4 regions of the Bradyrhizobium sp. CCGB12 genome follow, and region 3 is predicted to be linked to each of the others. Evidence: riboswitches for the same ligand, from Rfam matches in the RefSeq annotation. Region 3 holds a riboswitch; each other region holds the start of a gene.

Region 1 (7,615 bases), 4.6 Mb from region 3:
AGGCCCAGTTGGTGGCGGCGCCGTAGTTCAGCACGCGCCCTTTCCTCGCCTGCCGCTCATACCAGGACCCGACCGGCAGCACACCGGCCTCGAGATCGAGCGTGGTCGTCACGCCGTCGAACGCCTGCATGCGGTCGGCCGGGATCGACTGGCCATGCGCGTGCAGATCGATGAAGCCGGGCGCGACCACGAGGCCGGTGGCGTCGATGACCCGCTCCGCGCCGCCGAGCGAGGAGCCAACCGCGGCGATCTTGCCGTCCACAACCGCCACGTCGCCGATGGCGTCCATCCCGCTCGCGGGATCCACCACCCGGCCACCAGAGATCACCAAGCTGCTCATTCCACACTCCTCCGCGCTGAAGTCGCATCAAGGCAGATTCTGGAAGGAACGACCACCTCCACCGAGGCCGATGCATCATGCTCGCACGGAAGGTCATTTGGCAGGCAATTCGCAGACACGCCGTCGCGTCCTCGCGGCATGTTCTGCCCGAGCTGCGCTCTCCTCTTCACACCCTCTCGCCAGAAAGGGCGCAGGGAAGACCGGGCGCCGGCTGGCACCCATAAGACCCCTGCGCTGAACGAATGCACACGCAGTGCACAGGGGAGACACAGGGCAGCCGAGACCAGGCCTTCCCTGCGCGATGGTTTGACGGCCTATGCCGCGCTCTCCCGGGAGCCGAGTTCCTTCTGGCCTCCCTCACCCCTGCGAAATTCACGACACCGCGCCGGTTGACGCGATGACGCCTTCGCCAAGGCTTGACCGTAGCAACGACGGCCAGGACCACACGGTTTCGCCGTACGCGGACGACCCTGCTTCGCCAAGAGGCTTCGCAGGGCACAGGCGCCGTCCGTCTTCGCAGGACGTGCCATGCTCACGAGGTTCATCTCGCCCTGCACGCCACAGCCCGCCTTCAACGCCGCCCGCGTCCACCGCAATCCCAGCCCGCGTTCGTGACGACGTACGACCGCCCCTTTGGTGGGCCGGGACGGGCGACACATACGACAAATCCGAATTTCGGTAAAGTGGAATATTTTTGCGAGAAGGGACTGACGCTGAGTCGAGCTGCCGGACGAACGCTGAGCGATCGGCACGTCGGGCCGATGACGGTGCGGCGCGTTGATCTGTCTCGGGACGGCTAGTTGACAGCCCTTTGCAAATAAAACTAGGGTGCCTGCGACGGTTCTCCTTCGGGAGATCAATAGGGAATACGGTGCGGGGATCCCCCAACGCCGTGGCTGCCCCCGCAACTGTAAGCGGTGAGCCTTCGCCAAACGCCACTGGGCCTGCGGGCCTGGGAAGGCGGCGACAGGTAACGACCCGCGAGCCAGGAGACCTGCCGTCAGTCGTGGTCACACGCGAGCACATTGGGCGGGGTGTCCTGGTGGGTGTTGGGCTGCCGTCCTCTTGGGGCAGTGGCCAGACTGCGTTCGCGGTGACGTGCCACGTTATCGCGAGTCCTATTGATGACCTCCCGTACCATCTTCGCGCCACGGCATCGCCGCGCGTTGCTCCGTTCAGTTGCATTCTCCTGTTTCGTGTTGTCGACAGACGGCTGGGCACAGTCCGCAAGTCCGGTCCAGATGCTCGACCCCGTGGTGGTGCAGCCGCCGGCAACGCCGCCGAGTACCCGCAGCACCCGACGCAGTTCTGCTGCCGCCCGCGCCGCGCGTTCGCGCCAGCAGCACAACATGGCTGCCAACACCGATACACCGATTTCCGCGCCGACTGGACCTGTCTTCGCCGCGCCGACGCTCAACCTCACCGGCGCGACCACGGCGGGCAGCCGGCTCGGCCTCACACGACTGCAGACTCCGGCCAGCGTGGAGGTGATCTCCGCTGAAACCATCGCCGAGCGCGGCCAACAGAACATCGTCGACGCGGTAACGCAAAACGCCACCGGCTTCACGGCGAGCCCGGCACCGGGCAATGGCGGCGTCTCGTTCAATACCCGCGGCTTCACGGGCCTCGGCTCCGTCATGACGCTGTATGATGGCACCCAGCTCTATATCGGCGCCGGGACGGTGACCTTTCCGTTCGACACTTGGTCGACCGAGCGCATCGAGGTGCTGCGCGGCCCTGCATCGGTGTTGTACGGCGCGGGCGCGGTCGGCGGCGCCATCAACGTGGTTTCAAAACTGCCGTTGTGGATCTCCCGCAACCAAGCCGAGGTCTCGCTGGACAGCAACACGACGCGGCGAATTGCCGTGGACAGTGGCGGTCCGGTCAGCGAGAACGTCGCCTATCGGATCACCGCCTCCGGCAACATGTCGGATGGCTGGGTCGATCGCGACAACACCTCGAATGTCGCGCTTCATGCCGTGGTCCAGATCAAGCAGAGCGAAGACGTCACCTGGACGCTGTCTACGGACTACGGTGACCGCGACCCTTCGCGCTACTTCGGCACGCCGCTGATCAACGGCAGGCTCGACGAATCGCTACGTTTCAAGAATTACAACGTCAGCGACAGCCACATCCGCTACCAGGACAGCTGGAATCAGGTGAAGACCGAATGGCAGATCGCCGACGGAATTTCGGTTCAGAACACACTTTACTATCTTAACTCCAAGCGGCACTGGAAGGACGTCGAAAGCTACGCCTATAACCCCGCCACTGGCCTCATCAACCGAAGCAGCTACATCGAGATTTTTCACGATCAGCAGCAGGTCGGCAATCGCATGGATGCGAAATTCCGCGGGCATGTCCTTGGTATGGCCAATGAGTTCGTCGCAGGCTTCGACGTCAACAGCATCAATTTTACCCACACCAACAATTCACCCTACGGCGGCTCGTCGTCCGTCAACCCGTTCAATTTCGTTCCGGGCGTATTCAACAGCCCAAACGCCACAATTCCGGGTTACGGCAGTGTGACTAACCAGTATGCGCTATTTGCCGAGAACAGGCTGTCGGTCACCGAGCAACTGTCCTTGATTGCCGGCATCCGCCAGGACGAACCGACAATCACGCGCACTGACTATGTCTCGCCGGCCAACCACTTCGAGAAATCGTTCTCCTCGACAACCTGGCGCGCCGGAGCGGTCTATACACCGGTCAAGGATCTCGCTTTCTATGGCCAGTACGCCACCGCGGTCGATCCGGTCGGAGGGCTCATCTCACTGTCCTCCGCAAACAAGAGCTTCGACCTGGCCACCGGCAGACAGATCGAAATTGGTGTTAAGCAATCGTTCTGGGGCGGCCGCGGCGAATGGACTCTGGCCGGCTATGAGATCGTGAAGAACAACTTGCTGGCACGCGACCCCAACATTCCTTCGCTGACCGTCCAGGTCGGCCAGCAATCATCGCGCGGCGTCGAAGCATCGGTCGGCTTCCTGCTCGATTATGGTTGGCGAATCGATGCCAATACCGCCTTCCTGCGCGCGAAGTACGATGACTTCGTGCAGGCGGTCGGCGGCGGAAGTGCGAATTATGCCGGTAACGTACCTGTCAATGTACCGCAGAACGTCTCCAATATCTGGGCGACCTGGGCTTTTGCACCGAACTGGTCGGCCAACGCGGGCGTACAGATCGTCGGCAGGACTTATGCGGACAATGCCAACACGGTGACACGCCCGGCCTACAACATTGTCAATGCCGGCGTGCAATGGAAGCCTGATCTCAACACCACCGTGTCGTTCCGCATCTACAATCTCTTCGACGAGGTGTACACGATGTCGGGCGGCACCACTCAGTGGCTGCTCGGCATGCCACGCACTGCGCAGCTCGCGGTCAACGTGAAGTTCTGAGCGTGGCACGAACCCTGAAACGCACACTTCGGCGGTGGCTATACATCGGCCACCGCTGGGTCGGCATCGTCACCTGCCTGTTTTTCGCCATGTGGTTCGTTTCCGGCGTGGTGATGATGTACGTCGCTTTTCCCGGCCTTTCCGACAAGGAAAGGCTGGCAGCGCTTCCTGATATTGAATGGGAGAAAGTGGCGTTGTCGCCGGACGACGCGATGAAGACGGCGGGCGCCACGCGCTATCCGCGCGATCTTCGGCTTTCCATGCTGGCCGACGAGCCGGTGTATCGGATAGCCGGCTGGGACGGCAAGCGGCGGGCGATCTCTGCAGCCGATGGCCGGGACATCACCGGTGTTTCCGAACAGCAGGCGCTTGCGGTCGCACAACATCATCCCGCAAGTACATCGCCGCAGCTCGAAGAACTCATCGATCGGGACCAATGGAGCGTGACGGCCCGCTACGATCCGCTGCGACCGCTTTACATCATTACGCTCGGCGACAATGCCGGTACCAAGCTCTATGTCTCCTCACGCTCCGGCGAGATCGCGCTCGACACCAACCACACCGAACGCGTCTGGAACTGGCTCGGCTCGATCCCGCACTGGATCTATCCGACCGTGCTGCGCAAAGATGGGCCGCTGTGGCGGCTGGTCGTGCTTTGGATCTCCGGTATCTGCCTGATCATCGGCGTCACCGGCATCTGGATCGGCATCCTTCGCGTACGCCTGAAGCGGCGCTATGCGAGCGGCAGGATCACGCCTTATCGTGGCTGGATGGCATGGCACCACATCACCGGCCTGATCGCGGGTATCTTCGTGCTGACCTGGACATTCTCCGGTTGGCTTTCGCTCAATCCCGGCGAATATTTCGCAAGCCGCAACACGGCGCGCGAGGTGCTGCAACGCTATGCCGGCCATGATGCGCCGACGATTGCGACGAAGCTGCCAACGCCGCAATCCGCCGTGGTCGAAGCGCGCTTTGTCTGGCTTGATGGCAGCGCGATGATGATCGCCGCGTCGCGTGATGGCACGCAAAGACCTCTGGATGTGACGTCGGGCCAATCGGCAACACTTCCGCAGGATCGCCTCTGGACTGCCGCAACAAAATTGTTGCCGACAGCGCGCATCGTGGAACGGTTAACCCTCAGGGAATACGACGCCTATTGGTATGCACATCATCACGACCGCGAATTGCCGGTGCTGCGCGCCGTGTTTGATGATGACGCGAGAACATGGTTTCACATCAGCCCTGTCACGGGCGACATCATTGGCCGCGTGGACAGCAGCCGGCGCACATATCGCTGGCTGTTCAACGCGCTGCACAGTTTCGATTTTCGATTGCTGCTGGTGTATCGCCCGGCCTGGGACATCGTGGTGTGGCTGCTGTCGATCCTTGGGACCATCGTTTCGGTGAGCGGTGTCGTCGTCGGCTGGCGTTATCTGCGCAGTTGAAGCAAATCCGCTTCGTACAGTGCCCGTTACTCTCCAGCGATTCGCCGAACGACCATTCCTCTCCCGCGACCCGCCCGTTCAGGCGCTTGCTCCGACGCAGTCAGTTACGGAACTTCGCTGCATCGCTCGTAGTTCCGCGGCAGGAACGCGGACGCCAGGAACATGCAACCGACCGCGAAGCTGCTCCGCCGTCTTCTCGCCCCCATTGTCATTCACTGAGCTAGGCGGGGCGGCTTACGGTGGGCAAAGTTCCCAAAGGTTCCGCGTGATCGTCCGACGTCTTCTGCAACGCGACTCCAATTATTCCGTTTCGCGCCGCGCTCTCCTCGGCGGACTTTTGTCGGCAGGGAGCGCTCTCGCGCTCGGCGGTTGCGCCGGCTTGGGCGCGACCGGCGCGCGCTTCGACGCATCGTCGCTCTCCGTCGACCCCACATTGCTTGTCACCACCACGCGCAAGCCCGTCAACGGCGGCCGCACGAAACCCTGGTTCGGGCCGGAACGCGCGACCAGCATGACGGTCGCGCGAGCCAGGCTGGTGGCGCCGGACGAGAGCCGTCTTTCTCTCGCCTCGGTTGGACTCGGCGATTGGCGCCTTGATCGGATCGAACCGGTGTCGGCCGACGCTGGCGATCTCGCCGCGCAGGCCGGCGGAGGAGACGTGCTGATCTATGTGCACGGCTTCAAGCAGACATTCGAGACGGCCGTGCTGGATGCCGCCCATCTCTCCGATGGGATCAAGTTCCGCGGCCGGACCATGGCGTTCTCCTGGCCCTCCAAGGCGGGACTGTTCGACTATGCCTATGACCGCGACAGCGCGATGTGGTCTCGCGACGATTTCGAACGTGTGCTTTCTGCGCTGGTGTCGGCGCCAAGCGGCGGCCGCGTGCACATCGTTGCGCACAGCATGGGAACCATGCTGACACTCGAAAGCCTGCGTCAGCTCTATGCGCGATACGGCGACACGGTTACGAGCAAGATCGGCGCTGTCGTGTTTGCCTCGCCCGACATCGACATGGACGTGTTCACGTCGGCGATCCACCGCATCGGTCCGCTTGCCGGCAAGATCGTCGTGATCGCTTCGACGAACGATCGCGCGCTCGCACTGTCGGGACAAATTGCAGGTGGAATGACCAGGGTCGGCGCCGCCGAGAAGGCCGTCATCGCGCGGCTCGGTGTGCGCGTGATCGATGCCTCCCAGGAAGGCTGGGGCATCATCAACCATGATCTGTTTCTGTCGAATGCGGAGGTGCAGCGGGTGATCCGCCGCTCGATCGACGGCACGACGGCGTAGGGGAGCGCCTGCGCGGCGTCAGTCCAAGGCGCGATGAGATCAGGTGAACCGTCATCGCGCCTTAGGTTGTCGAGCTTGATCTCCGCGCAAACGCGTTCCGCGTTTGTCGCGAGGGAAAACCGCTGCACACTTTTCCGGATCATGCTTTAAGCGATCAAACGCTGCACCAATGCCGACTCGCTCGAGTACGTCAGGAGCGCCTCGTGAGTCGCCCGGGTCACCCCGACATAGGTCAGCCGGACGCATTCCTCGACGGTCTCGCCGTGGCGGCCGAGCAAGCCCAGGCCGGCAATAGCGACGCAGGGAAACTCCAGCCCTTTCGCGGTGTGCATGCTCAAAAACCGCACCGCTACCCGCTTGATCGAAACCCTGTTGCGATTGTCCTTGGCCATATCGATGGGTACGTCGTGCCTCGCAAGTATCTGCGCGACCCGCCCGCCGATCCAGTGCTCGGGGTAGAGACACGCCATCTGCGACCACTCGTACCCGGCCTTTTTCCGGTCGAGAAACCACTCGGCGACGCAGTGAGCTTCTGCGTCGATGCTCACGCATCGCCGTACGGCCGGCTCGAGCCCCTGCCGACCCGCATCTTCGGGCAACAGGATGGCGTGCTCATCGTCGGCGGTGATGCCGGGAGCGCCAATGACGTCGGCAGCGAAGCGTCTCGCGAAGGCAACGATTTGCGAAGTGTTGCGGTAGTTGATTTTCAAGACGGTCGTTCTGCCCGACGCTTCAATTCCAAGCTGCTTCCACACCGGGCGCTCACGTCCCTTGTAGATCGCCTGGATGTCGTCGTAGACGACCATCAGCGCCTTGGTGCGCGCGTTGACCATCTTGGCCGCGAGCGCGAGCCATTGCGGCTCGAAGTCGTGCGCCTCGTCGATCAGGACAGCGTCGTACTGCTCCGTTGGGATCTGGCCTTGATCTACCGCCTTCATGACCTCTGAAACGCTCGCAGCCAGTCGCTTTGCGTAGTCCGGATACTCTCGCTCGGATGGAGCGGGGATCCCATAAGTCCGCAGCATTCGGTAACACCAGGAATGAAAGGTGAGGACCTGAACGCGGTTCTCCACGCCCCTGCTCTGCATGGCATCCTCAAGTCGCCCGGCGATGCCATTGGCGTAACACAGGATGA
Region 2 (7,615 bases), 220 kb from region 3:
GTCACGGCCATCAGCCGTATCGGCCTCGACAAGGCGAAGACGAAGGGGCGGGAGCAGGCGCCATTCGAAATCCGCTATCAGAACGGCAAGGGCCCGGAGGTGCTGCGCGCCGATGCCGTCATCGACGTCTCGGGCACGTGGTTCTCGCCCAATCCCGCCGGCAGCAACGGCTTGCCCGCAATCGGCGAACGCGAGCGCGCGGTCCGCATCGCCTATGGCATGCCGGATGTGCGGGGCACGGCCCGCGCCAGATATGCCGGGAAGTCCGTTGCTGTTCTCGGCGCCGGCCATTCCGCCGTGGGCACACTGATCGATCTCGTGCAGCTTGCGGGCGAGGCGCCGGGTACGAAGCCGGTCTGGCTGTTGCGCGGCACTGAATCCGCAAAAGCCTTTGGCGGCGGCGGCAATGACAAGCTGGCCGCACGCGGCGAGCTTGGCTCGGCCTTCGCCGCGCTCGTGGCTGCCGGCAAGATCGCGGTCGAGGCCGGCTTTGGCGTCACGCACGTCTCGAACGCGGAAGGCCGTCTCAGGATTTCGGCAGGCGCCTGCTGCTGCGGCGCGCGCAGCGTGATCGCGGACGAGCTGATCGTCGCGACCGGTTTCCGTCCCGATCTCTCCTTCCTGTCCGAGCTGCGGCTGCGGCTCGACCCCGCCATCGAGGCGCCGGCCGCGCTGGCGCCGCTCATCGATCCCAACGAGCATAGCTGTGGCACGGTGCGTCCCCACGGCGCGCGCGAGCTTGCGCATGATGAGCCGGGCTTCTACTTGGCCGGCATGAAATCCTACGGTCGTGCGCCGACCTTCCTGATGATGACGGGCTATGAGCAGGTGCGCTCGATTGTCGCCGACATCGCGGGCGACAAGGCCGGTGCGGCACGGGTCGAGCTCGTGCTGCCGGAGACCGGCGTCTGCACGCGGGGTGGCGTGGAGTCGGCCGGCGCTGCGGGATGTTGCGGCGGCCCTGCGAAGGAAGACGTCTCGGCCTGTTGCGCCGCCGACGAAACAGCCAAGAAGGCAGGCGCTTCGGGATGCGGCTGTTCGTGAGGCAAATGTCGGCGGGCGGACCACAGATCCATCCACCGTCGTCGTCGCGGACGACATCGAAGTCACTCCTGAGAGAAGGAGAAAATTCGTAGGCTGAGCGGGTGGCCGCTGCGGTGATGTGCATCGGCCAGATCGGCAATCCGCCACCGCACGTGACACTCTCGGCGAACTTGGCCCAGCACCTGATGCCGGCGTGGAATCTGTCCACTGCCGAAGGCGGCTTGATGGCGAGCGGCGATGCCTTCGGCTACATGCTCGCGGTGCCCGTGCTGACGACGCTGACCGATCGTATCGACGCCCGGCTCGTACTCCTGGGCGGCTCGGTCGTCAGCGGACTTGCGACCCTGGCATTCGGCCTCTTCGCGCAAGGATTATCATCGAGCGGCGGCGGCCCGCTCCGAAATCGGGACGCCTCCTGAATTTCGCACCCGTTTTCGCCAATCGCGATGCGCTCGGCTACATTCTCGGCTATGGCGCGCACTGCTTCGAGCTCTACGGCATCCGCACCTGGTTGGTCGGATTCTTCTGAAGTCTGAACGATCGCCTTGTGCTGATGGGTGGAGGTACCTCACCAGATGGCCGCCACCATCGTCGTGATAATAAGGGCGATCGTCACGAACGCTCCGGCAACATAGAGGATGGTTCTGATGCTGCCACCCTTGGCAGCTTTGCCGCCACGCAAATAGACCGCAACGTGGATCAGGCGGATCGCGACATAGACCCATACGAGCGTTGCAAGCGTAGCAGGCCTCACGCGCACCATCATCGCCAGCACAGCGGGGACAACGAACGGCGTCAACGCCTCTACCGCGTTCATGTGGACGCGATCGATGCGGTAAAGCAGGTTGTTGTCATCTGCCGGCAGGACAGGTCCGGAGAGGGCTCCCGCCCGACCCTTGGACGACCCTGAATGCACCGCAAGCACGATGGATATGAGGCAAAGGAGAAGCACCCCTGCAATGCTGAACGAGTAAGCAGCCATACGGACCTCCGCCATCAATGATCACGTCGCATTGGACAAGCGAGCGTCAGGCCTCGCACGCCATGCGCTCGGCAAACCGCCGAAGGTAGAGCGGCCAGCCCTGATCGCTTCCAACGCCTGCATGCTCGGCTTCCCAGCCTTCGCCATGCCGTTCGAGGTGGCGGTGTTCCAGCTCCAATCTGGTCCGGCCTGGCGTCTCGGCGATGAACCGCACCTCCCATTCACTGGTCTTGTCGGGATCGGTCTCGATTTGCCAGCGCGGGCTGATGTCCCAGCTAAGCACGCGATGGGGCGGTTCAAAGGCCAGCACACGCGCCCAGCGGCATTCGCTGCCGTCAATACCTCGATCATAGATGTGTCCGCCCACGTGAGGTTCGAACACGGTCTCTGCGATGGGAACAGCGAGCAGATTGTGCTCGCGCGGCTTGAAGCTTCCGAAGTCTTCGGTGAAGACCTTGAACGCGCGCTCGATGGGCGCCTCGACGACGATAGACTGTTTGATAGGCGCAGCCGATATACGTGCGTTCATTGCTGGTTCTCCCGTGGTTTTTCTACGGCTTCTTTGTAAGCTGCCAGCGTGTGGCTCCAGAATCTGTCGAGCCACGCGCGCATCTGGCCGAGCCCTGCTGGATCAATGTGATAGACGTTGCTGGCACCCTTCGGCTCAGCACGAACCAGGCGGGATTCGCGCAGAACCTTGAGATGCTGTGATACGGCCGATTGTGAGACGGTCAGCTCGCGCGTGATTTCAACGACTGTGCGAGGCCGGGCGCCCACCAGTTCGAATATCTGCCTGCGAGTAGGATCGCCGAGAGCAGCCAGTTGCGCGCTGTCTTTAGCCATAGCTACCCCGCGCGGCGCCGGTCATGCCTGCGGGTCCTCCAGTAGCAAGAGAGATAATTAGTTGTAGCTTATGATTAGTGTAAACTAATTATCGAGTCAATCGGTGCCGAGCGACAAAATAGTAGTCTCATTTTGGCTTCGAACGAGACGCGATCCGCCAGGCAGAGATGCAGTCTGGCGTGTCTGTGTCGGTCACTCGCTCATATCGGGTGCGCGGCGCCGGCGGGCCATCGCTCAAAGGCGAGGATCCCGCATGAAGATCGGATCGCGCGCGCCTTGCCGGCTGCGCGCTACCACTACCACTTGAACGACGCTGCCACCTCGTAGCTGCGGGGCGCACCGAGAATGATCTGGTCGGTGTATCCGGGATCGCCCCACGCCGCGTAGAGCTTGTTGGTCAGGTTTCTCACGCGGAAACTGATCCGCGTCTTCTCGACACCCGTGAAATATGACTTTGGAATGTCGACGAACGCAAACGCATCGAAGGTCGTGTAGGCATTCATGACAACCAGATTGTCCTGGTAGTTGAAGCGGTCGCCGACATGGCGCATGGACGCACCGATCTCCACCGGTAAGGCCGTCTCGAAGCGGTAGGACGCACCGGCATTGGCGACGAAGTTCGGAACATTGGGCGGCGTATTGCCGGAGTAGGACTGGAACACTCCGTTGCCGTCGACGTAACTGAAGTCGACGAAGCGCGACTGCACGAAGGCGACATTGCCCCACAGCTTCAGCCCGCCGAACGGATTGGTCGCTGCGGCGAGCTCGATGCCCTTGGAGGCGATCTTGCCGGCGACGTTGAAGACGATGCCGCTTTCGGGGACGTAGACGTTCTTGCGCTCGATATCGAACGCGGACGCGGTGAACTCGGTGCGCTTGTCAGCCGACTGCACTTTCACGCCGGTCTCGTAGGTTCGCGACGTCGTCAGCAGCAACGGCACCTGTGGCGCGAGGATGAAGATGTTGGCGACCGTCGGGTCGGCCGCCGTCGCATACTGGCTGTAAAGCATGACGCCCGGGGTAACCTCCCAGGTGTAGCCGACGCGGCCGGTGACGGGATTGAACACTTTCGAGAACGGATAGCCGCGGTCGGTGCGCAGCACGCCGTCGGGGGAGTAGCGCGTGCGGTCTAGCTTGATGTCCTCGAAGCGAATGCCGCCGATAAGCGCGAAGGTCGATGTCAGCTTGAGCCGGTCCTCGAACGACAGCGAGGCGGTGTTGACGCGGGTGTAGATCTTCTCGTCGCTTCGTGGACCATAAAGACCGCGGTCCGGATTAAGCAAATCGACGTAATCGCTGAAGAACAGCGTGTCCTGCGAGACGTTGAACTGGTTGTTGCTCGCGGCCACGGTTGCGACGAAACGATTGTCCATGCCGCCGATATCGGAATTGATAGTCAGGTCGGTGATGTTGCCGTAGAGCCGCTGTGCGTGATCCAGCGCTAGGCGCTCACGATAAATGCTCTGCGCGCCGGCAAAATTGCCGACGGTCTGGTCGAACGACGTGATCTCGTTGTTGAACCAGTGCCGATGGGCGTCATAGCCGTAAACCTGGCTCTTCAGCGAGACGTTGTTGGTGATGTCCCATTGAAAGCCTGACCGCAGCCAGAGCTCGCCCGCTCCGCTACGATTGTCGAGCACGTTGTAATTCGTCGTCAGCGTGCGCGCGTCGATGGTGGGCGTAACAGGCGTGCCGCCGCCGAGGTAGTAATTGCTCCAGGTCCCGGAGACGATCCCCGATGTCGGCACAACGCCCGGCGCGTTCGCCGGCACGATCGGCGTTCCCCAGTAGAAACGGTCCTTGTCCTGCCTGTACTCGGCCGCGCCCCAGACCTTCAGGCTGTCGTTGACGCGATAGTTCAACTGCCCGGAGACATTGCTCAGCTTCGAATAGGCATCGTCGATGAAGCTCTTGTCGTTGAAATGGCTGATGTCGAAGCGATAATCGAGTCCGTTGATCAGCGTGCTGCCGCCGGAGCCGTAGCCGGCGCGGTAGCCGTTGAAGGAATCGTAGGAGGTGAAGGCGTCGTTGACGATCGGGCCAGTGTGCGGCGCCTTGGTGACATAGTTGATTGCGCCGCCGGTCGCGCCGAGGCCCGCCACCAGCGAGTCCGGCCCTTTGATGATCTCGACCTGCTGGAGGCCTGCCACATCCATGGGGCGGCCGGTCATGGTCGAGGGCCCGATCGGGATGCCGTTGTAGAGCGTGCTGAGCTGGTCACCGGAAAAGCCGCGCATCGAGAAGATCGCGGGCGCGCCGGGCGCATCGCCGCCGGTGACGCCGACCGCAGCCTTGGCGACCTCGGTCGTGGTCCTGATGCCCTGATCCTGCATCGTCTGCTGGCTGATGACCTCGACGGTCGCGGGCATTTCCCGCGCCGTGATCCCGAGCCGAGAGCCGACATCGGTAACGGCGGCCGTGTTGAGCGGCGTCTGCACCGGGCCGCTTGACGGCTGCGCCGCCGGAGCCGCGACCACTGCACCACTACGGTTACGCGCCGGGACGCGTCGCGCGGTCCGCGACCATTGATTGCCAGGGCTGACGGCGGGAGCCGGCTTGGACATGGCCGGTGAGACGATCACCGGTCCGACCTCCTGGGAGGCACCGGGAGCCGCAGTCTGTGCCGTCGCCACTGAGGACAGCGATGTCGAAAGAGCTAAGGCGAGCAGGGCAGGTGTAGCGCCCCGAATTTGGCCTGCGAAGCCCTGAGAGATACCGATACGAACACGCGAAAACTCCGGCGCAATGCCAGAAACGAAATGATATTGCACGACAATGCTCTGCGGCGACGCAAACAAACTGTCACCGCGGTTGCCTTTGTCATCTGCCTTCGCCCTAGGCGGCAGATGCGCTGGCTACTCCTCCGACATCGGGGCACCCCGCCCAATGCGTTCGCGCGTGACTCATGGCTGGCAGCAGGTTTCCTGGCTCGCGGGTCATCGCCTTCGACCGCCTTCCCAGAGGCCCAATTCGGGGCTCCAGTGGTTCGTTTGGCCGTCGGCTATCCGCCTACAGTTGCGGGGGCAGCCGCGGAATTGCCCGCCGTAACGGACGCACCGCATTCCCTTGGATTGTCCTCGCGGACACTACCGATCACGAAACTGGCATCTGGCACTATACGCGTCAACATTCGCGCGGAGACTTTAGCCGGCGGGTCGTCTGATGGCGGCACTGTGTTGCAGTTTTGCTCGACCCGCACGGGCCGACGTAGAAATCCGTGTCTCACTTCAAACGAATCGTTGACACCACCATGAAAACACCCGCGGCGGACGGCTTCCCGCGCGGGTGTGACAAACTCTCGATGATGCCAATATGCCGGTGTTTTGCCCGACGTGTCAAAGGGGCGAAGGCGCGCGGCCCGGCTGCTTCTGATCGTCAACCGAAGAGCGCAATGATTTCAACGCCCTCGCTACTGTGCATGGGGTTGTTTTTCATGTTTTTGTTGTTGCGCCGCCGAAGCGGCCTGCTCAGCGGCGGCCGCGCGGCGCTTCGGCCTTGGCGGGCGCTTCGGTCTGCGGCGCGCAGGTTGCGGCTTGAAGCGTGGCCTGGGCCTGCGGCATGAGGCCCGGCTCGGCGGCGAGCGCCTTCATCACGATCAGGCCCGTCGTGCTTGGGGAATCGATGATCAGCCGGTCGGCCGCGGTGACCTCTTCGTCCTCGGGCAGCTCGTTGTGCTGCGCTTCCGTCATCAGGTCGAGCTCGATCACCTTGCGGCCCGCCGAGCGGTCGTTGATGGCGTAATAGGCGATCTCGTTGCGGGTGTAGAACGACACCGAGGTGTAGGCCTGGCTGACGGGCACCGTGAGCTTGAGCGGCCCGCCCGTGAGGTCGTAGCGGCAGATCGCGAGCGCAAAGGCCGGGTCCATGAACGGCATCGGTGAGGTCTGCGGATCGGCGAGGGGAAGCTGGGTGACGCCGTTGAGCTTCGTCATCGGCGTCAGCCGCGAATAGGCATCCTGCGTCGCGATCCGTGGCAGCGCCAGCACGCTGACGAGATGGACCACGAGGCCCAGAACGATGCCGGCGACGATGGTGAACAGCAGGCGGATCATGAGCAGCCCACCGTGCTGATGGTGGGCATCGGCGCATCGCGCTGGGTACGCGTGGCGACCCCGACCGGGGTGTCGTAGAGGCGCAGCATCAGGGCGTAGCGCTCGATGCCGCCGGTCGGCAGCCAGTTGCCGGCGCGCGAGCGCGAGGCGATGCGGATCTCGAACGAGCCGTCGGATTGCCGCACGATCTCCTGGCTGGTGAAGCCGTAGCGCTGCAGCGAGTTGGCGACGAGGTGGCCCTTGCGGTCGTAGAGCGTCAGCGTCCAGAACCGCGCCGGCGGCGTCACGCCGGAGACGATCACGTCGCAGCGGCCGTCGAGCGCCTTCTTCTTGTCGTCGGCCGTCGCGGTGAAGGCGACGCCGTCGCCGGTGCCGATCGGCAGCTCGCCGTTGCGCACGATGGTGGCGCGCGAATAGGGATCGACGTCGGCGGTGCCGGTGCGCGGCCGCGCGGTCCAGGCGCCGATGGTCAGCGTGCCGATCTCGGTGCCGCGCGTCGTCGTCATCCAGGTCGCGCCGACGCCGACCACGCTCGCGAGCAGAAGGGCCGTCAATGTGATCAGGATCAGCCGCACGGGTTTCGATCAGTTCTTGCGCGGGGCGGAGGCGTTGGCGTTCTCTTCCGCATAATTCTGCGGGAAGGCGAGCGCACTCGTTGACGAGGACGGCTTGGCCGGGTTGATGTCGGCGGCCG
Region 3 (7,615 bases):
GACCGGCTCGCGAGCGGCTGGCGCGTCGTGTCGGTCAATCAGCGCGCGGCTTGATGCGTATCAGGCCGGCCGGTCCGGCACATTGGCCTGCGCGAAGGTTGCCATGCCGTTGTGGAGGCTGCAGGCGAGGCGCACCAGCGGCAATGCGATCGCGGCGCCCGATCCCTCGCCGAGCCTGAGATCGAGGCTGATCAACGGCTGCACGTTCAGCGCACGCAGCACCAGCCGATGCCCCTGCTCTGCCGATTGATGCGACGGCAACAGGAACGGCCGGCACGAGGGATTGAGACGTACGGCTACGAGCGCTGCGACCGACACGATGAAGCCATCGATCAATACGGGGATGCGGCGCTGTGCGGCCGCAATGATGGCGCCTGAGATCGCCGCGATCTCCAAACCGCCGATGGCACACAGGATCTGCTCCGGCGTCGCTCCCGCAACGCCATGCCGCGCGATTGCAGCATCAATCACGCGCGCCTTATGCACGCGGCCGGCCGCGTCGATGCCGGTACCGCTGCCCGCGATCTCCTCGGCGTTGATGCCGAGCAGGCTTGCTGCAATCGCCGCCGCCGTCGTGGTGTTGCCGATGCCCATCTCTCCGAAGATCAGGAGATCGGGCTGATGGGCCTCCGCGCGCGCGACGGCGCGCCGACCGGTTTCGAAGGCGAATGCCAACTCGGCAGGTGTGAGCGCGGCTTCGACGCTGAAATCGCGCGTGCCACGACGCGGCTTGTCGGTAACGACGCCCGCCATCTCCGCCTCGGCCAGCGTACCGGCATCGACGACTTCGAGGTTCGAGCTAAGCTCACGCGCCAGCACCGAGATCGCAGCACCGCCCGAGGCAAAATTCGCCATCATCGCGATGGTCACGGCTTGCGGATAGGCCGACACGCCCTGCGCGACGATGCCGTGATCACCGGCGAACACGATGATCGGCACGCGCGCGGCGCGGGGCTGCTCCGTCGCCTGCAGGCCCGCAAGCTCGATGGCGAGCTGCTCGAGCCGGCCGAGAGCGCCGGTCGGCTTGGTCAATTGCGCCTGCCGCCCGATCGCTGCCTCGCGATGATGCGCGGAGATCTCAGGGCATTTCTGGGTGACCCATTCGGGGAGCATGCTGCCTCGCTTACATCAGGCGCTTGAGAATGTAGCTGTCCATGATCCAGCCATGCCGCTCGCGCGCCTCTTGCCGCAGGGCGACGATGCGCGGGCCGACTTCGGCGAGCGGACCAGACATGATGATCTGATCGGGCATGCCGAGATAGGCGCCCCACCAGATGTGGAGCCCGGCCGGATCGAGCGACTGGAACGCCGCGCCGCCGTCGAGCATCACCACCACGGTGTCGACGCCCTGCGGCCAGCCGCCTTCGCGCAGGCGGCGGCCTGTCGTGACCAGGAACGGCTCGCCGATGTCGTTGAGCGGCAGCGCATGCGCCGCGCACAACGCCTGGATCGAGGTGATCCCGGGCACGACCTCTATATCAGGCAACGGATTGAGCCGCCGTGCGATGCGCAGCGAGGAATCGTAAAGCGATGGATCGCCCCAGATCAACAGCGCGACCTTGCCGTTACCTTCGAGATGATTCGCGATCGTTTGCGACCAGGTCGCGGCCACGGCATCGTGCCAATCGTCCACGCCCTTGCGGTAATCCGTCTCGCCCGCATCGCGCACGGGAAGATCGAACTCGGCGATCCGCGTGCTCGCGCTGGTGAGCACGTCCGCGCAGATCGTTCGCCGCAGATCCGCAAGATCGGATTTCGCCGTCCCCTTGCGGGGGATCAGGACGAGATCGGCGGCGTTGATGGCACGGATCGCGGCGCGCGTGAGCTGCCCGGGATCGCCGCAACCGATGCCTATCAGGGAGAGCGTGAGCATCGCGAGCGCGAAGGACGGCCGCACCGTCCTTCGCTGGTCTCTTATGCCGCGTTGTGCAGGCGCGGCGTGACGAGGCCGGGCGCGGTGACACCGCGCAGCGATTTCGCCAGCGCCAGCACCGCGAGATCGGCGAGCGGCTCGATCACGATCACCAGCGCATAGGACGCGGCGAACGTCGCGATGTTGGCGAGGTTCGTCATAGCAAAGCCGGAGCCATAGAGCGCCCAGAACGCCACCCAGGCGATCACGCCGGCCTGGTAGGTCGTCGAAAGCGCCAAAGCCTGACGATACCTCAAATCGACATAGGCGGTGTTGCGCGGAATGATCCGCGTGGCGATCGCCTGGATCGCGAATAGCGGCACCAGCAGCGTCGTGACGTTCATGCCATATTGCGGGATGTCGGCGGGCTCGAAGAACACGCCCTGAAGCAGCAGGCCGAACGCAAGGCCGAGGGCCGCCGGCGCCGCACCGAACAACAGGAATAGCGTCGAACCGAGAATGAAGTGCACTTCGGAGACGCCGACCGGGAAGTGCGGCAGGATCTCGAAGAACACGAACACGAGGGCCGTGGTAGCCAGCGTCCGCACGGCGAGCGAGCCGATGCCCTGCTCGCGCACGGTCTCGACCGCAAGCTTGAGCGCAACGCCGCCTGCGGCGATGCCGGTTGCGTAACTCAGCACGAGCTTGGCGCCCGTCACGATTCCGGGTTCGATATGCATGGCTCAGATCCTTCCTGCCGTCACACCCGACGGCCTTGGCCTCAAAACGTGCAGGGCCGGTCTCCTGGCTCGCGGTTCACTGGGGATCTCCGGCCTTCCCGTGCCTTGCGGCCCAGTGGCGGTTCGGAGCCCCTCACCGCTTACAGTCGCGGGGGCGGCTGGGGTTTTGGGCGCCGCAACTGGGTCCGCCCATCCCCATTCCCGATTATGCTCCGGCGCTTTGCGCCGCGTCGAGCACCATGCCTCTCCTGTGTGCCTCTTTCGCCAGCCGGGCGTCAAGGGGCGAAGGGCGACCGCGGCCATCATGACGGATAATCCCCCGCCAGCGCCCCGAACAGGATGACGGCGGCCGTAGAAGCGGCGCCGCCGCGCGCAAGCTGCTCGGCGAGTTCGGCAATGGTGGTACGGACCAGCCGCTCGTCGGAACGGCCGAGAGATTCCGCGAACAGCGCCGGCGTATCAGCGGCGAGGCCATGTTCGATTAATTTCGCGGCAAGCGCCGGAAAGGTGCGCCGGCCCATATAGACCACGGTCGTTGCCTCCGGGTCCGCCAGCGCCGCCCAATTCAGGTTTGGCGGCAGTTCGCCGGTAACGTCGGCTCCTGTCACGAACTGCACCCGCCGCGAGGTGTGGCGCCGGGTCAGGGGAATGCCGGCTTGCGCGGCGGCAACGCAGGCCGAGGTGACGCCGGGAATGATCTCGTAGCCGATGCCGGCCTCCCGCAGCGTCTCCAGTTCCTCCTCGAGCCGGCCGAAAATGCCGGCATCGCCGGACTTGAGGCGCACCAGACGCGCACCTGTCGCGGCATAGTCGACCAAAAGGCGGTTCACGTGGTGTTGCTTGGTCGAGGGCCGCCCTGCCCGTTTGCCCACTGCGACGAGATTGGCGCCGGGCCGGGCGAGGTCAAGAATCGCGCCGGAGGCAAGGTCGTCATAGAGCACGACGTCGGCCTCGCGCAGCCGCGCAGCCCCCTTCACCGTGAGCAGCTCTGGATCGCCGGGGCCGGCGGAGATGAAAGTGACGAAGCCGCTCACCGGTCCTCCGCGATCAGATGGAAGAACGTGCCGGTGGCGTGGCCCCGTCGCGAGCCGGTCTCGGCGATGACCGCGCCGGTTGCGTCGTGCACGACCGCCAGCGGCGTATCGGGCTGCGCGAGGATGGTCGAATAATGAAACTCGTGGCCACGCAGCCGCGCGCCGACCTGATGCCCCGGGATCGGCGCGGCCAATTCGGCAAGACGATAGCCCAGATGCATGCGGCGCTTGGCAAAGCTGGTCTCCAGACCGAGCAGCCCCGCCATCTCATGGCTGATACCGTCGGCGTCGGTCAAAGCAGCACCCAGCACCATATAGCCCCCGCATTCGCCATGCACGGGCCGCGTCTCGGCAAAAGCACGCAGGCCGCTGCGGAAGCGTGCATTGGCCGCGATCTTGCCGGCATGAAGCTCGGGATAGCCGCCGGGCAGCCAGCAGACGTCAGCGCTTGCGTCGGGCGCTTCATCGGCCAGCGGCGAGAACGGCAAGATCTCGGCGCCGGCCCCCCGCCAGGCTTCCAGCATATGCGGATAGACGAAGGAGAACGCGGCATCGCGGGCCAGCGCGATGCGCTGGCCGGGCGGCATCACGTTGAGACCATTCGCGGCAGGCTGCGGCGACCAGCTTGCAGCGAAGCGCAGCACCGCATCGAGATCGACATGCTCGGCGACGAAGCGCGCGGCCTCGTCGATCAGCTTGCCGATCTCCGCCTGCTCCTCGGCCTGCACCAGGCCGAGATGCCGCTTCGGCAGGCTGATCTCGGCGTGGCGCGGCAGTGCGCCGAACACGGCAATGCCGGCATCATCAAGCGCACGCCGCACGAGATCCTCGTGACGCGGGCTAGCGACGCGATTGAGCACGACGCCGGCAAGGCGCACCCCGGCGCGATAATCGCGCAAGCCCGCGGCAATCGCGGCCGCCGTCTGCGCCTGTCCCGAGGGATCGATCACCAGCACCACCGGCCAACCCAGCATCTCCGCGATGTCGGCGGTGGCGCCGGTGCCGGAGACACCGCGCGCGGCGACGCCGTCGAACAGACCCATCGAGCCCTCGGCCAGCACGACGTCGGCATCCGCGCCGCGGCTGACGAGATGCGCGATGCCCCCGCGGTCCATCGCCCAGCTATCGACATTGACGGACGCGCGTCCCGTGGCCGCGGCGTGAAAAGCGGGATCGATATAGTCGGGGCCGCTCTTGAAGCACTGCACGTTCAATCCGCGATTGCGCCAGGCGCGCGCGAGCGCCAGCGTCAGCGTTGTCTTGCCGACGCCAGAGGCAGGTGCGGAGATGACGAGGCCGGCCGCCATCACGACACCTCCGGAAAGCGCGGCTCGGTGCCGACAGGCCGATAGCGGCGGTCATAGTCGGCGGCATAGAGGCGGCTCTCGTCGAAATCCGCAGCGCCAAGCGTCTTGCCGACCAGGATCAGCGCCGTGCGCTCCATCTCGCTCCCCACGGCGGCATCGAGCGTGCCGAGGGTCGCGCGGACGATGCGCTGGTCCGGCCAGCTCGCGCGCCAGACGATCGCAACCGGGCAGTCCGCGCCATAATGCGGCGTGAGCTCGGCGACGACCTTGTCGAGCAGATGGATGGACAGATGGATCGCGAGCACTGCGCCGGTGGCGGCGAAGGCAGCGAGCTTCTCGCCTTCAGGCATCGCGCTGGCGCGACCTGGTGTGCGTGTCAGCACCACGGTTTGGACGAGGCCGGGCAGCGTCAGCTCGGTTTCCAGCGCGGCCGCAGCAGCAGCGAAAGATGGCACGCCCGGCGTCACGGTGTAGGGAATGCCGAGCGCGCGCAGGCGACGAAGCTGCTCGCCCATCGCCGACCAGACCGAGAGATCGCCGGAATGCAGCCGCGCGACATCCTTGCCTTCCGCATGCGCGGCGGCGATCTCCGTGATGATCTCGTCGAGCGACATCGGTGCAGTGTTGACGATGCGCGCCCCTCGCGGGCAATGCGCCAGCACGCCCTCCGGCACCAGCGATCCCGCATAGAGGCAGACCGGAGAAGCCGCGATCAGGTCGCGTCCGCGCAGTGTCAGCAAATCGGGAGCACCGGGTCCGGCGCCGATGAAATGCACCGTCATGTGCCGTCTCCTTCGGCGATCGCCGCAGTCGCGGTGCGATCCTGCGAGACCACCCGTGTCGCAATCAGCCGCGCGCGAGGGCCGGCCGCCGCGAGCGCCGCGGCCTCGGCAACCGAGCCGGTGGCGAACTTTTCCGTGACGAGCTTGGACTGCGTCGGCGTGTCGATGCCGGCCAGCAAATTCGCCGGGACCGCCTTGATCGGCAGGCCGCATTCGCGCGCGAGCTGCTTTAGCGCTTCGGCGTCGGCCTTGTCGCTGACGGTCGCCACCGCCGCAAGGCCGTCGGTGCCGCCGGCGGCCAGAAGCGCCTCGCGCAATGAGGCCAGCGTTGCATCTTTTCTGAATCCGAGCCCGGCAACCTTCATCGGACCGCACTCCATTGCACCACAGGCCGTGCCGCTTCCCAGGACCTGTAGCGGCCGAGCGGAGCGGCATGCGCGATCTCCACCCGCATCAGCTCACCGCCGTGACGCTGGTGCAGCTCGCCGAGCAGCGCTTCCGTCTCCAACGTGACTGCATGGGCGACCAACCGCGCACCCGGCGCGAGTTGCGACCAGACGGTATCGAACATCGCGTGATCGAGACCGCCACCAATGAAGACAGCGTCCGGCGCGTCCAGTGCAGCCAGAGCGCCGGGCGCCCGCCCCGTGACGATACTGATCCGATGCGTCAATCCGAACGCGGCGGCATTGCTGCGAATGTTCGCGACACGATCCTCGCGCGCTTCGATCGCAATGGCTGTCCCGCCGCACAGCGCCCACTCGACCGAGATCGCCCCCGAGCCCGCGCCGATGTCCCACAACCGTTCGCCGGGTCGGGGCGCCAGCGCCGAGAGCGCGAGCGCGCGCACCGGCCGCTTGGTGATCTGACCGTCGTGGACGAAGGAATCGTCCAAAAGTCCCGAACTGCGGGGCATGCCCTGCCCGCCCTTCGCCTCGACGGCTACTGCAATCAGGTTTCCAGCGAGGTCGTCCGCAAAGCCATCGGCACGATGTTCCCTGATGCTTTCGCGTGGCCCGCCGAGCGCCGCCAGAGTCCAGAAGTTCGAGGCTCCCCATCCATGCTCGCTCATCCATTTTGCGAGATCACTGGCCGCCTTCCCGTCGCGCACCAGGCAAATGATGCGCGCGCCCGGTGCAAGGTGCGGCACGAGACGCTCGAACGGCGCAGCGTGGAGGCCAAGGCAGGCAACGGCTTCGAGGCGCCAGCCCAGCCGCGCGGCCGCAAGCGAAAATGTCGACGGCGCCGAATGCGCGATCCACTCGCTTGTCTCGAGCTTCTCGGCAAGGATAGCTCCGGCGCCGTACCAGAAGGGATCGCCAGAGGCGAGCACCGCTGTTGGCCGGCCACGGCAGCTCAGCACGATATCCGCGTCGAACGGCACCGGCCACGGACGGCCGCGACCGCCGACCTCCGCAAGCGCCAGATGACGTTCGCCGCCGAAGACGGTTTCTGCCTTGGCAAGCGCCTTTCGACTTGCCTCCGATAGCCCCGCAAGGCCATCTTCCCCGATACCGATGATGGTCAGCCAGGGATCAGCCAAGGAATCATCCATGATTCGCGCCCTCATTCTGGGCGGAACTGCCGATGCGAGCCTGCTCGCCGCGGAGATCGCGCGCGCCGGCATCGATGCCGTCTATTCCTATGGTGGCCGTACCCGCACGCCGGCCGATCAGCCGCTGCCGACCCGCATCGGCGGTTTTGGTGGCGTGAGCGGGCTTGCCGATTATTTCAGGCGCGAAGGCATCACGCATGTGATCGACGCGACCCATCCCTTCGCGACGGAGATGAGCCGTAACGCGGTCGAAGCGTGCGCGGAAACCGGCGTGCCGCTGATGGCGCTGGAGCGCTCGGCTTGGGTGAAAGCGCCCGGCGACAACTGGATCGAAATTCCTGACGT
Region 4 (7,615 bases), 1.5 Mb from region 3:
CGTGACATAACTCGCAGCATCCGAGCATAGGAAGAAGAGAACCTTCGCGACCTCTTCGGTGTTGCCCAACCGGCTCAATGGGATGCTCGGCAAGAGACGCGCTTCCGTTTCTGGTGACAACATGTCCGTCTTGATTTCTCCCGGCGCGATTGCGTTCACGCGTATTCCATGCGGAGCGTAATCATGCGCCATTTCACGTGTCAGACAGGCGAGCGCCGCCTTCGAAGTCGCGTAGGCACTGCCAGCAAACGGGTGCACCCTCGAGCCTGCGATTGAGGTCACATTGACAATTGATCCTGATGCGGCTTTTAGCTCGTCAAAAAACCCCTGCGCAAGCAGGATCGGAGCCACCATGTTAAGGTGAAACACCTTCATCCAGGTTTCGAGTGACGTCGTCAACGACGTCAACCGCGCGCCATTCTGCCCTTTTGGCGAAACGCCGGCATTGTTGATTAATGCGTGTAAGGGTCCACCTGCGAGGCGCTTCTTCACCTCGGCAATTGCACGCGGCAGCATGCGATGGTTACTGAGATCCACCTGGATATGGTCGCCCGGTCGTGAGTCCCATGGGCACCGCTCGTCATCAAATGGCTGGCGCGCGCAAGATATGATGCGCCAGCCAGCTTCCGAAAACAGCTTTGCGGTAGCGTGACCAATGCCACGCGTCGCCCCAGTCAGCAACAGCGTCCTCCGTTCTCCCCGCTGGGAACCGGCTTCAACGCCTGAAAGCGGGATGTCCACGTCCGACGCCGCATCGCCATTTAGTAGATCAAGACTCAACCGCGCCTCCTATCCTCTCGCCTCGCCCGAGAAACCGTTGCAGGATTTGGGCCACACCAACGAAGCGGGCGGTCCAAGTGGGGTGAGCGATCCAGCGGCAGGTCCGGAGACAGTTTCGCAGCTTTCAAACATTGCGCGTATGCTTTCTGACAACAACGCATGTTCATTACAAGGCCAATTAGAGGACCTGCGCATGTGGTCGGCCTCCTGTTCAGGGTTCACACGATCCGCAACGGCTAATAGAATCCTGAAGACTCTGGGCGTGCGGACAGACGATGAGCCGCGTCATGATCCTGATCGAATTGGCCCCCGCCTAATTGAGGCCGATCCACAGCGATGCGCCTCATTGACGCTGCAAGAATACTCTCAGAACGCCTTCCGGGAAGCCCAGCCCGCGCTTGAACGATCGCAAATCAGACGTAACCCGCCTCGTACGTTAGGTTCATCTACGATTTGCGTTGGACACCATGTCCGTTCTGCCTGGCCGATCAAGCATAGGCACTTGGCGCATCATGCATCATGACGCAATCAAACAGTTGGGCTGTTTGTAGGCGTCGGCGTCGCGCGGAATGATGATCCTGCGGGTGCGGCTTGATGGGATCACCGCCGTGGCGCCGCTCTCCGCGATGGTCGCGCGCAGGGCGTTGCAGTCATAGTCTTTGTCGGCGAGCACGGCATCGCCGCTCTGGCCATCGAGCAGTGCGGGCGCCTGGGTGATGTTATTAACCTGTCCAACCGTGACGATGAAGCGCAGCGGATGGCCGAGCGCATCGGCCAGCATGTGGATCTTGGTCAGTCCGCCTCGGGAGCGCCCCAGCGCCCGATCTTTGGCCCCCTTTTCCGCTCGTCGCCTGCTGATGGGCACGAACGATGGTGCTGTCGATCATCAGATACTGGTTGTCATGACCGGGGGACAGAGCAGAGAACACGCGCTCCCAGACACCAGCATGGCACCAGCGGTTGAAGCGCTGATGCACCGTTCTCCACTTGCCGTACCGCTCCGGCAGGTCGCACCAGTGGGCGCCCGACCGCAAAACCCACAAACATCCGTTGACGAACGGACGGTTCTCCGCAGCTGACCGTCTCGATCGCCAGCTTCCCCAGGCAGAAGCGGCGAAATCCTCGCCCATTGCGCCTTGGTCAGCTCATATCGCCTCCATCATCCGCACCGTGTCGAATCACGGTGCTCTATGAATCAGCTATCAACCGATTGGGAATCCTGAATGTCGATCGGCCCTAGGCGGGAGCATCGTTGCCAGTGATGCGCAGCCGGCTAGCTATGATCCGACGGTCACCCTCAATGACGAGCGTCGCGTGTTCGTCAAAATCGGCGCCAGCGAGGAATTGCCGTCGCCGAGTTCGCGCCTCTGGTGTGCCGCGGCATTTGTAGTGCGAGACCAGCGTCGACCGCCGTCCTACCGCACGCCGCGGAAGGAGCTCGATGTCCGCCCCGTGACAAGATCCCGTTCACGTGAAGGCGTAGTGCTTTTCAGTCGGTCTAATGATCGCGAAGCGCCGGGTTTTTCTCGTGAACGGAAGGGTAAAGTTCGATCCGCAGAGATCAGGTTGCCGCTCGTAGCTCCCGGGCAGCTGCGACCATGTTAACCAAGGCCGGACGCACTTCCTCCCACTTTCGGGTTTTCAGGCCGCAATCGGGATTAATCCATAGTTGAGAGTCGGAGAGCTGTTGGCGCGCGAGCGTCAGGAGGTGTTTCATCTCGGCCGTATCAGGAACGCGCGGCGAATGGATGTCATAGACGCCCGGACCGATCTGATTTGGGTACTTGTAGCTCCTGAAGGCGTCCAGCAGTTCCATCTTCGATCGCGACGTCTCGATCGAAATGACGTCGGCATCCATATCCGCGATAGCATCAATGATGTCGTTAAATTCGGAATAACACATATGAGTATGAATCTGCGTTTCGTCTGCAACGACTGAAGAGCAAATGCGAAAGCTGTCTACGGCCCAATCGAGATAGCTTTTCCACTGTGACTTGCGCAGCGGCAATCCTTCACGCAACGCCGCCTCGTCTATCTGAATGATTTTTGCTCCGGCGTTCTGAAGGTCGGCCACCTCGTCCCGGATCGCGAGCGCGATCTGTACGCAAGCCTTGCTCCGGGGGATATCATCACGAACAAACGACCAGTTCAGAATGGTCACCGGCCCAGTTAACATTGCCTTCACCGGCTTCTCGGTCATCGACTGCGCATAGCGCCACCAGTCGACCGTCATCGGCCTCGGACGGGAGACGTCTCCAAACAGAATCGGCGGACGGACGTAGCGTGAGCCATAGGACTGAACCCAGCCGTGTTTCGTGAAGGCGAAGCCCGATAGCTTCTCACCGAAATACTGCACCATGTCATTTCGCTCGAACTCGCCATGCACGAGCACATCGAGCCCTATGTCGTCCTGCCATCTCACTGCACGCGCCGTTTCCGCTTTGAGAAACTGCTCGTACTGCGCGTCACTCAACGTTCCCTGCGCGTGGGACGCACGGGCACGACGAATCTCCGCAGTCTGCGGGAATGATCCAATCGTCGTCGTTGGGTACGCTGGGAAGGCGAATCGCGCGCGCTGAAGCTCGACACGCTCAGCGTACGGCCTGTCGCGGCGACGCATTGTTTGGCCAATCGTCGTCATACGTCGGGTGACATCGGCGTTGTGAATCTTAGACGACTTCTCGCGAGCCACGGCCGCCCGTTTGGAAGCCGCAAGGCGGCGAGATACATGGGCATGATTGCCGGCGAGCGCACTTCCCAATGTGGCCAGTTCCTTGATTTTCTGGACCGAGAACGACAGCCAACTCTTTACATCGAAATCGAGATCGCTTTCGAGCTCCAGGTCGACTGGGACATGAAGCAGCGAACATGAAGGAGCGATCTCGACGCGGTCATGACCCAGCTTTGCGATAGTGGGCGCCAGCTTGTTGAACAAGTCCGGCAGATTGGAGCGCCAGACATTTCGCCCATCAATGACTCCAAGTGAGAGAACGAGATCGCTCCGGGCTATGGCGGCGATGAGGCTCAACTGATCTGAGCCCCGAACCAGGTCGACGTGAACGCCAGCCACGGGCAAGGCCAAGGCTGTATCGAGATTGTCGCCGAGGCTCCCGAAATAGGTAGCCAGCATGATTTTGAGGCCGGGTACCTGCTTTGCGAAATGGGTATATGCCCGCCGCAATGAGCCGCGTGATGCTTCGTCTAGGTCAAGGACTAGGCAGGGCTCGTCGAGCTGAACCCATTCCGCACCTCGCGCGGCTAGTTCACGAAGGACATCGACATAGACCGGTAGAAGCTGGTCCAGCAGCAACAGTGGATTGAACGCTGGATCTGCGCTCTTGCCGAGTTTCAGGAAGGTGACGGGTCCAACCAGCACGGAGCGCGTCTGGTATCCAAGGCTCTTTGCCTCCTCGTATTCCTCAATCGGCTTACGCGAGGAAAGCTTGAAGGTTTGGTCCTTGCGAAGTTCCGGGACCATGTAATGGTAGTTGGTGTCGAACCACTTTGTCATTTCCTGCGCTGCCGCGCCGTGTCGATGATCGGCATGCCCACGATCTGCATATTCTTCTGCGCCGCGCGCCATGGCGAAGTAGGTCTTGAGTGACACCGGCCCTGCCACCCAACCGTAAACGTCGGGAATCGCGCCGACCATCACGCTGGTATCGAGCACATGGTCATAGAGCGAGAAGTCGTTCGAAGGAATGACGGTCGCGCCGAGCGACTTTTGCCGGGCCCAGTTGGCGAGACGAAGTCCGGCCGCAGCCTCCAAGAGCTGCGCTTCGCTTGACTTACCGGCCCAGTAGCTCTCAACCGCGAATTTGAGTTCGCGGCGCGGACCGATGCGCGGCATACCCAGCGTTGCAACGCGAACTGAAATGTTGGACATCGCTTCAACCCCATGTTTGGAGGCGAGGCGAAGGTGGATGCGCGCAGGTACAGGCCGCCGCAGTGGCAACTGCTTGACGCACCACCGGGACACCCCGCCCGTGGACGAAATCGTTGCCGGGGCAGGTCTCCTGGCTCGCGGATCATCGCTGCTGTCCGGCCTTCCCGAAGCCAACCGGCCTCAGTGACAATATTGGACAGCGGCTCGCCGCTTACAGTTGCGGGGGCAGCGCCGGCATCACACCGGCTTCCCTCTTAGCTCCGGATCAAGCGAGACCCAGAGAACCTCGGACGGAATCAACTTCCTGCAAAACAATCGTTTCGTCAACCCTTCAACATCGCGGCCGCATCCTCCTGGCCGATTGGACACACGCCAAATGGGGAGACATCTGATCCGAGCCGCAACGCATGGCCAAGCCTCGTGACGTCCGCCCGAGTGGATTGTAAATATCTGCCGACCATTTGTGCGCGCGCGGGCTTCACACGTCTCCGGTACCGTTTGCCATCGGCTGGCTGCTGGCGACCGCCAGATCATGGTCGCGAAGTGTGGTCATCGGAAACAGTGGGTGCGCAGGCAGAGGCGTCTGGTCTTCGACTTCGGAGTCTCGATCAATTCGGGGCGTCGCGACGCGGCTTATCCGACGAAGCCGTGGAGGACCTTTTAAAAGAGCGTTCCGGCGCGAATCTGAGGCGGCATGTGCCTGCTGGGCGATTTCATCTCACTTTGACGGAACGGCAATGAAGCCTGGCGCGCTCTGTCGGACTGGGGGCAGGGCGTTGTGGCGATCTCGTGTCGAAAAGCCGTGATGCTATCGAGAGCGTCGCGAAGTACACATAGCATTTGATCAGAACGCGACGGAATGTTGCGATCACTACGAGGGAGAGTGTTTGCGCCGAGCGCATCTCGGACGGAGTCGCGTTGCGGCAAACCAGATTATGTAAAGGTACGGAGCACCGGCGTCGCATTTGTTGCATGCACAGCGCCATAAAGAGTAAGTTGTAAATCGCGATCATTGGCGCGGCCGTGCGGAAGCAACGCGAACTGATGGCATCTTTGTTGGGAGCGAAGATCGAGAGTGGCTGTTCAAGTTCGCCAAAGAGTATGACGTGCTAGTGCGGCCGCCCAAAACTGGTAGCGTGCATGAAGTGGCGCGAGCCAGACCTAAGCCCAGAGTTCTAGTGCTCCGCAGCTTCCCGACAGAGCCTCGAGCGGGTCGCCGACGACGGCGAGGTTGGCGCCCTGGCTCACGACCGCGGAACTGACCGGTGATCAGACTTCCGCCGCTAGCTGGTCGCGCCCTCGGTTTGTGCCCTCCGACCGGAATTGGATGGTGAACCAGTCGCTTAATCGACCGTTTGCTGGCTACGTACGCACCTTCTTCCAAGAGGCGTGAAGCCTTGGCATCCGGAAAAGCGGCGCGTCGACCAACTCGGGCCTTGAGGCCGCTAGCAGTTTGGCAGCTTCACGGACATCCGGGCTGCAAGTTTTGAAGAGCATTTCAGTGAAAGAGCATCGCGACTGCCCGCCATATCCCAGCCCAGAGCAGCGCATTAAAAAGGAGCGCTGCAATCAGCCCGTAGTTCCAAACCCTCCTCGGTCGCGAATCATTGCCATGTGATCTGCAATAGGCGGTGTTGCGTTTGAGCGTCGGTTGTCTCATGGGGCAGCGTTCTTCCTACACTGATCAAGAGCCATGGCGACATATGCTGCTGAGTTGGCTCCAGCGAGACCTGCGTCGCATTGGCGGCTACGGTCATCATCGGCAATCGGCATGCCATGCGAAGAACGTCACAGCGCTGAGAAAAGCGGCGTCTGAGCCGGCCGGCAGAGTGATTTAGCTACGCCATTGTCGGGTTATCGACATAGACGTCCTAAGCCGGACATCACCGACACGAGAAGGCGTCCTTTCAAACAGAAGTATGCCTGCACGGCTTAGCTTCTCCTCATTCGCTGGGAGCTATCGGCCGAAAGGCGCTCAAGCAATGCGGCAATGTTTAAGGATGTTCTCGCAGCTTGATGGCGGCTGGGCGAGAAGTCTGCTGGTGAGACATTCCAGGAAGGTGTCCTCGAGCGCCAAAGGCTGCAGGACATTCTTGGTCAAGGCTCCGTAGCACGGCGCACTTGTTCAGCATCACATCAGTTGTCCCCCGTCAGGTATTCGAGCATCCTATTGCAAGCCCCCTCAGCCGTGGCGAACGTTCGGAAGGGCGAACCACCGATTTTTATGGCGCCACGGCTATCGCCAAGCGGTCGCCACGACGCCACATAGCCGGAACGTCCGTGAAAGCCGGGGCCGGTCGGGGTCGCATAGGTGATCACAAATGAGAAACTACGGCCAGTTGCGCTCCATACTTCCAGGTGCTCGACGGCTCGGTGAAATTGAAGGGTCATCGCCAGTCGTTCACCTGTAGTTGGGAGCTCCACGCCAGAATGAAATGGACCGTGTTGTGGGGCCGTAGAGATCGCCACTGCCGCCTCGGATATATCGGTAAGTGACGCTTGCGTCGTGCATCGGCGATCGCTGCAGGATAAGTCAACGTTCGAACTCAATCACACTCGACAGGTTAGTCGACGCTCCTGCGAGAATCGGGCCAGTTGCAGTATTGCCCCTCAAAGATATAGCCGCGCTCAATTTGAGCATGCCAAGCAAGTTACAGTCTGAGGCCGGGCGAACGCATCAACAGCCGGCTATACCCGGCCGAGCGTTGGCTATTAGAGCGATCAGTTGCGGTTAAACACTTCTTGTGAATACTCAACGCGCGGTCTTGTCACACTGCAGCGCGGTGCCGAAATCCAACGGCTTTACTACTGATCTGCGCGCAATCTTGCGCCACATTACTCTGGACACGGTTGGCGATCGGAGACGATAAACTTGGAGGGATGCGTTTCCAGAGCGACTCATGAGTTACTGCGCGGGGTCGCGACGAGTCGGTCGGACAAGAAGTTAAA

Evidence for each region. Region 3 has a riboswitch for cobalamin ahead of NLM27_RS18720 (energy-coupling factor ABC transporter permease). Riboswitches for the same ligand answer to the same signal wherever they lie in the genome.
Region 1: linked by a shared signal. The riboswitch ahead of NLM27_RS39365 (TonB-dependent siderophore receptor) and the one ahead of NLM27_RS18720 (energy-coupling factor ABC transporter permease) in region 3 are both predicted to bind cobalamin.
Region 2: linked by a shared signal. The riboswitch ahead of NLM27_RS19600 (TonB-dependent receptor domain-containing protein) and the one ahead of NLM27_RS18720 (energy-coupling factor ABC transporter permease) in region 3 are both predicted to bind cobalamin.
Region 4: linked by a shared signal. The riboswitch ahead of metE (5-methyltetrahydropteroyltriglutamate--homocysteine S-methyltransferase) and the one ahead of NLM27_RS18720 (energy-coupling factor ABC transporter permease) in region 3 are both predicted to bind cobalamin.

Annotation. Positions count from the first base shown of each region.
Region 1 covers NZ_JANADO010000001.1:8,544,019-8,551,633, reverse strand. Annotated here, with positions in the region: gene NLM27_RS39370 (amidohydrolase family protein) at 1-340, opposite strand, end outside; cobalamin riboswitch at 1,162-1,357, shown strand; gene NLM27_RS39365 (TonB-dependent siderophore receptor) at 1,465-3,741, shown strand; gene NLM27_RS39360 (PepSY domain-containing protein) at 3,744-5,189, shown strand; gene NLM27_RS39355 (alpha/beta fold hydrolase) at 5,455-6,480, shown strand; gene NLM27_RS39350 (DEAD/DEAH box helicase) at 6,627-7,615, opposite strand, start outside.
Region 2 covers NZ_JANADO010000001.1:4,170,274-4,177,888, reverse strand. Annotated here, with positions in the region: gene NLM27_RS19625 (NAD(P)-binding domain-containing protein) at 1-1,044, shown strand, start outside; partial or broken gene NLM27_RS19620 (hypothetical protein) at 1,161-1,570, shown strand; gene NLM27_RS19615 (MAPEG family protein) at 1,613-2,026, opposite strand; gene NLM27_RS19610 (SRPBCC family protein) at 2,073-2,555, opposite strand; gene NLM27_RS19605 (helix-turn-helix transcriptional regulator) at 2,552-2,869, opposite strand; gene NLM27_RS19600 (TonB-dependent receptor domain-containing protein) at 3,166-5,451, opposite strand; cobalamin riboswitch at 5,766-5,975, opposite strand; gene NLM27_RS19595 (DUF1254 domain-containing protein) at 6,337-6,921, opposite strand; gene NLM27_RS19590 (DUF1214 domain-containing protein) at 6,918-7,496, opposite strand; gene NLM27_RS19585 (transglycosylase domain-containing protein) at 7,506-7,615, opposite strand, start outside.
Region 3 covers NZ_JANADO010000001.1:3,951,711-3,959,325, forward strand. Annotated here, with positions in the region: gene NLM27_RS18705 (histidine phosphatase family protein) at 1-54, shown strand, start outside; gene cobT (nicotinate-nucleotide--dimethylbenzimidazole phosphoribosyltransferase) at 61-1,113, opposite strand; gene cobF (precorrin-6A synthase (deacetylating)) at 1,124-1,873, opposite strand; gene NLM27_RS18720 (energy-coupling factor ABC transporter permease) at 1,915-2,592, opposite strand; cobalamin riboswitch at 2,629-2,849, opposite strand; gene cobA (uroporphyrinogen-III C-methyltransferase) at 2,895-3,626, opposite strand; gene NLM27_RS18730 (cobyrinate a,c-diamide synthase) at 3,623-4,933, opposite strand; gene cobM (precorrin-4 C(11)-methyltransferase) at 4,933-5,715, opposite strand; gene NLM27_RS18740 (cobalamin biosynthesis protein) at 5,712-6,080, opposite strand; gene cbiE (precorrin-6y C5,15-methyltransferase (decarboxylating) subunit CbiE) at 6,077-7,258, opposite strand; gene NLM27_RS18750 (cobalt-precorrin-6A reductase) at 7,269-7,615, shown strand, end outside.
Region 4 covers NZ_JANADO010000001.1:5,490,562-5,498,176, reverse strand. Annotated here, with positions in the region: gene NLM27_RS25405 (SDR family oxidoreductase) at 1-741, opposite strand, end outside; gene NLM27_RS44045 (transposase) at 1,298-1,597, opposite strand; gene NLM27_RS44040 (transposase) at 1,503-1,910, opposite strand; gene metE (5-methyltetrahydropteroyltriglutamate--homocysteine S-methyltransferase) at 2,342-4,666, opposite strand; cobalamin riboswitch at 4,769-4,961, opposite strand.